2 regions of the Streptomyces sp. NPDC058662 genome follow, and region 2 is predicted to be linked to the other one. Evidence: riboswitches for the same ligand, from Rfam matches in the RefSeq annotation. Region 2 holds a riboswitch; the other holds the start of a gene.
What was found. A riboswitch is a leader RNA that binds a small molecule or an ion and turns the genes downstream of it on or off. The one in region 2 is predicted to bind thiamine pyrophosphate.
Positions count from the first base shown of each region.

Region 1 (2,196 bases), on a different contig from region 2:
ACCGCGTTCGCCGTCACCGGGTTCACGAACATCTGGAGCGGCATGTCCTCCTGGAACTTCTTGCTGATCAGGAAGTCCAGCAGGGCCTTGCCGCCCTCCGGGTTACCCGCGCCCGCCAGCAGGCCCGCGAACTCGACCTGGCGGAAGCAGGTGCCGGTGGCGACGCCCGTCGGGGCCTCGGCCGGCTGCGGCTCGCCGTACAGCACCTCGACCGGCGGGCTGGAGGCGTAGGAGACGACCAGGGGCCGGTCCCCCTTGGCCTTCCTGCCGCCCGCGGAGCCGGAGAAGCGCTCGTTGTAGGCCTGCTCCCAGCCGTCGACGACCTCGACGCCATTGGCCTTGAGCGCGGTCCAGTAGTCCTTCCAGCCGGCCTCGCCGTACTTGCCGACGGAGGCGAGCAGGAATCCGAGGCCGGGCGAGGAGGTCGCGGCGTTCTCGGTGACGAGCAGGTTCTTGTACTCCGGCTTGACCAGGTCGTCCAGCGTCTGCGGCGGGGCGAGCTTCCGGTCGGCGAAGTACTGCTTGTCGTAGTTGACGCAGATGTCGCCGGAGTCGACCGGGGTGACCCGGTGCTGCTTGTCGAGGTGGTACTCCGGCTTGACCTCGCCCAGCCCCTCGGCCTCGTACGGGGTGAAGATCCCGTTGTCGAGGGCGCGCGAGAGCAGGGTGTTGTCCACGCCGAAGAACACGTCGCCGCGCGGGGACCCCTTGGTGAGGATCTCCTGGTTCAGCGCCGTGCCCGCGTCCCCGGACTTCAGGACCTTGACGGTGTAGCCGCTCGCCTGCTCGAACTCCTTGAGGACCGTGTCGGTGGCGTTGAAGGAGTCGTGGGAGACCAGGGTGACGGTCTTGGACTTCGGGGCGTCGCTCCCGCCCGCCGGCTTGTCCTTGGCGTCGCCGCCGCAGGCGCTGAGCGTCGTGACGCCCAGCGCGGCCGCGAGCGCGGCGCCCGCGATCTTCTTGGTGGTGCTCACTGGTGATTCCTCCTGGGATGTCCAGGAGAAGACGCGGCCCCGCCCGGCGCTCTGGTATGAGCGGACGCCGGGCAGGGCGCAACAGCTTGAGTGATGACCGAACTTCCTACCCCGAATGACCGGGGCGAGGTTCAGAGGGTCTGCGGTGACGGTTACCGCACTCTCAGCGCTGTGGCGCTCCCCTGTCGGAATATGCAATTGGTTCGGCCACAGGGTACCCCGTGGCCGAATCGGGACGGCCCGAGCCGGAACCTAACGCTCCGAGGCGGCCAGCTGACCGCACGCGCCGTCGATCTCCTGGCCGCGGGTGTCCCGTACGGTGACGGGCACGCCGTGCCGGGCGATGGCCTCGACGAAGGCCTTCTCGTCCTCGGGGCGCGAGGCGGTCCACTTAGAGCCCGGCGTCGGGTTCAGCGGGATCAGGTTGACGTGTACGCGCTTGCCCTTGAGCAGCTTGCCCAGCAGGTCGCCGCGCCAGGCCTGGTCGTTGATGTCACGGATCAGGGCGTACTCGATGGAGATCCGGCGGCCGGACTTCTCGGCGTACTCCCAGGCCGCCCCGAGCACCTCGCGGACGTTCCAGCGGGTGTTCACGGGGACCAGGGTGTCGCGCAGCTCGTCGTCGGGCGCGTGCAGCGAGACGGCGAGACGGCACTTGAAGCCCTCGTCGGCGAACCGCAGCATCGCCGGGACCAGGCCGACCGTGGAGACGGTGATGCCGCGCTGCGACAGGCCCAGGCCGTCGGGCTCCGGGTCCGTGAGGCGGCGGATGGCGCCGACCACGCGGTTGTAGTTGGCGAGCGGCTCGCCCATGCCCATGAAGACGATGTTCGACAGGCGGGCGGGGCCGCCCGGGACCTCGCCGTCACGCAGGGCGCGCATGCCGTCGACGATCTGGTGCACGATCTCGGCGGTGGACAGGTTGCGGTCCAGACCGGCCTGGCCGGTGGCGCAGAACGGGCAGTTCATACCGCAGCCGGCCTGCGAGGAGATGCACATGGTGACCCGGTCCGGGTAGCGCATCAGCACGGACTCGACGAGCGTGCCGTCGTGCAGCTTCCACAGGGTCTTGCGGGTGGTGTCGTCGTCGCAGCTGATGTGGCGCAGGACGTTCATCAGGTCCGGAAGGAGCTCCTGCTGGAGCTTCTCGCGGGAGGCCGCGGGGATGTCCGTCCACTCGGCCGGGTCGTGCGCGTAGCGCGCGAAGTAGTGCTGGGAGAGC
Region 1 covers NZ_JBHXRU010000045.1:18,700-20,895, reverse strand. Annotated here, with positions in the region: gene ACFWUQ_RS17755 (thiamine ABC transporter substrate binding subunit) at 1-974, opposite strand, end outside; TPP riboswitch at 1,060-1,168, opposite strand; gene rlmN (23S rRNA (adenine(2503)-C(2))-methyltransferase RlmN) at 1,227-2,196, opposite strand, start outside.
Region 1: linked by a shared signal. The riboswitch ahead of ACFWUQ_RS17755 (thiamine ABC transporter substrate binding subunit) and the one ahead of thiC (phosphomethylpyrimidine synthase ThiC) in region 2 are both predicted to bind thiamine pyrophosphate.

Region 2 (2,196 bases):
ACCCATGCTGCTGTTCGCGATCGAGAACAGCAGGAGCAGGGGGAGTGCGGCACCCGCGTAGGCCAGCACCAGCGTGTTGACCACCGAGGCGATGTGGTCGCGGCCGATCCGGATACCCGCACGGTAGAGGCCCCGTGGCCCCATCTCCGGGTCGGCGTGGTGGAGCTCCCATACAGCCGAGGTCTGGGTGACCGTCACGTCGTCGAGCACGCCCAGGGAGCCGATGATGACACCTGCGAGCAGCAAACCGCTCATGTCGATGTTCGGATAGAGCCCGTGGATCAGCCCGGTGTTGTCGTCCGTGTTGCCGCTGAGGAACGCCCAGTCGATGAACAGGGAGCCCAGCAGCCCGATCAGCAGCAGCGAGACGAGCGTGCCGATGACGGCGACCGAGGTGCGGGCGGTCAAGCCGTGGCACATGTAGAGCGCGATGAGCATGATGGCGCTCGCTCCGACGACCGCGACGACCAGGGGGTTCGAACCCTGCAGGATCGCGGGGAGGATGAAGAGCATCAGCACCCCGAAACTGACGACGAGCGCGATCAGCGCGAACAGCCCGCGCATCCGCCCGACGAGTACCACCACGACGGCGAAGATGCCGGCCAGGACCGCCATCGGGAACTTGCGGTTGACGTCGATGACGGAGTACTGGAGGTCGCGGGGGGCGTCCGGCGCGTAGGCCACCACCACCTCCTGGCCGTCGGCCAACTGCCGCGGTGCGCCCGGCTGCACGATCTCGACGAAGGTGCGGCCCCGGTCGGGACCCGTGCCGATCTCGACGGTGGCCTTCTTGCAGTCGCCGGTCTGCGCGGCCAGGGCCTCGCGGCCCTGGGGGGTGGAGTCGTCACCGGTGGGCGGCACCTGTGCGGCGTTCACCGATGCGCAGTCGACGCGTTCCAGTGAGACGACCCGCGCCTGCTGGGTCTGCCGGTCGAATCCCACACCCGTGCGCTCGTGCCCGGGCGCGCCGCCCGGCCAGAGCACCACCATGCCGACGAAGACGGCGGTGGCGAAGGGGATGAGCACGGCGGCGATGACCCTGCGCAGATGCTTCGAGACAGGGGTGGCCGGGCCGTGGCTGTGGCTGTGCGCATGCCCGGACGCGGGCCCGGGACCGGAGTGCGCGTGGCCGGTAGGGCCAGTGGGCTCTGTGGGTTCGTTGGGGGGCTGCGGCGAGGACGTCACCAGCAGATCATCGCAAGAGATGAGGGGGCCCACTGTTCAGCACGCCACAGATGACGCTAGCGTGGGGGCACCTTTGCACAACGCGGGAGCTCGGAGCACCGGGCTGAGAGGACGCTGATCACCGTAGGCGCATCACAGATGCGTACGGGAAGAGGCTGCGTCGACCGCCGAACCTGTTACCGGGTAATGCCGGCGTAGGGAGATAGGTCTCATGACCATTCAGGACGCACGCACGCCTGCCGTCAGCCAGGACGCCGACGGCCGGACTGAGCGCCAGCCGGGCTGGCACAAGGGGTACGTGGCGGGCTCCCGCCCCGACATCCGGGTGCCGGTCCGCCAGGTACACCTCACCAACGGCAAGGACGTGACGCTGTACGACACGTCCGGGCCGTACACCGACCCGCAGATCGAGACCGACGTGCGCCGCGGTCTGGCGCCGCTGCGCGAGAACTGGATCATCGGCCGCGGGGACACCGAGGAGTACGCGGGCCGTCCCGCGCGCCCCGAGGACGACGGCATCAAGCACACCTCGCCGCGCGGTGGCCTCAAGAACCTCGACGCGGTCTTCCCGGGCCGCCCCCGCCAGCCCCGCCGGGGCCGCGGCGGCGTGGCCGTCACCCAGCTCGCGTACGCCCGCCGCGGTGAGGTCACCCCGGAGATGGAGTACGTCGCGATCCGCGAGAACGTCTCCCCCGAGGTGGTCCGCGAGGAGATCGCCGCGGGTCGCGCGGTGCTCCCGGCGAACGTGAACCACCCGGAGATCGAGCCGATGATCATCGGCAAGCGCTTCCTGGTGAAGGTCAACGCCAACATCGGCAACTCCGCGGTCACCTCCTCCATCGAGGAGGAGGTCGACAAGATGACCTGGGCGACCAAGTGGGGCGCCGACACGGTCATGGACCTCTCGACGGGCCGCAACATCCACACCACCCGCGAGTGGGTGCTGCGCAACTCCCCCGTCCCGATCGGGACCGTGCCGCTCTACCAGGCACTGGAGAAGGTCGACGGCCG
Region 2 covers NZ_JBHXRU010000001.1:138,668-140,863, forward strand. Annotated here, with positions in the region: gene ACFWUQ_RS00675 (YibE/F family protein) at 1-1,218, opposite strand, end outside; TPP riboswitch at 1,258-1,403, shown strand; gene thiC (phosphomethylpyrimidine synthase ThiC) at 1,397-2,196, shown strand, end outside.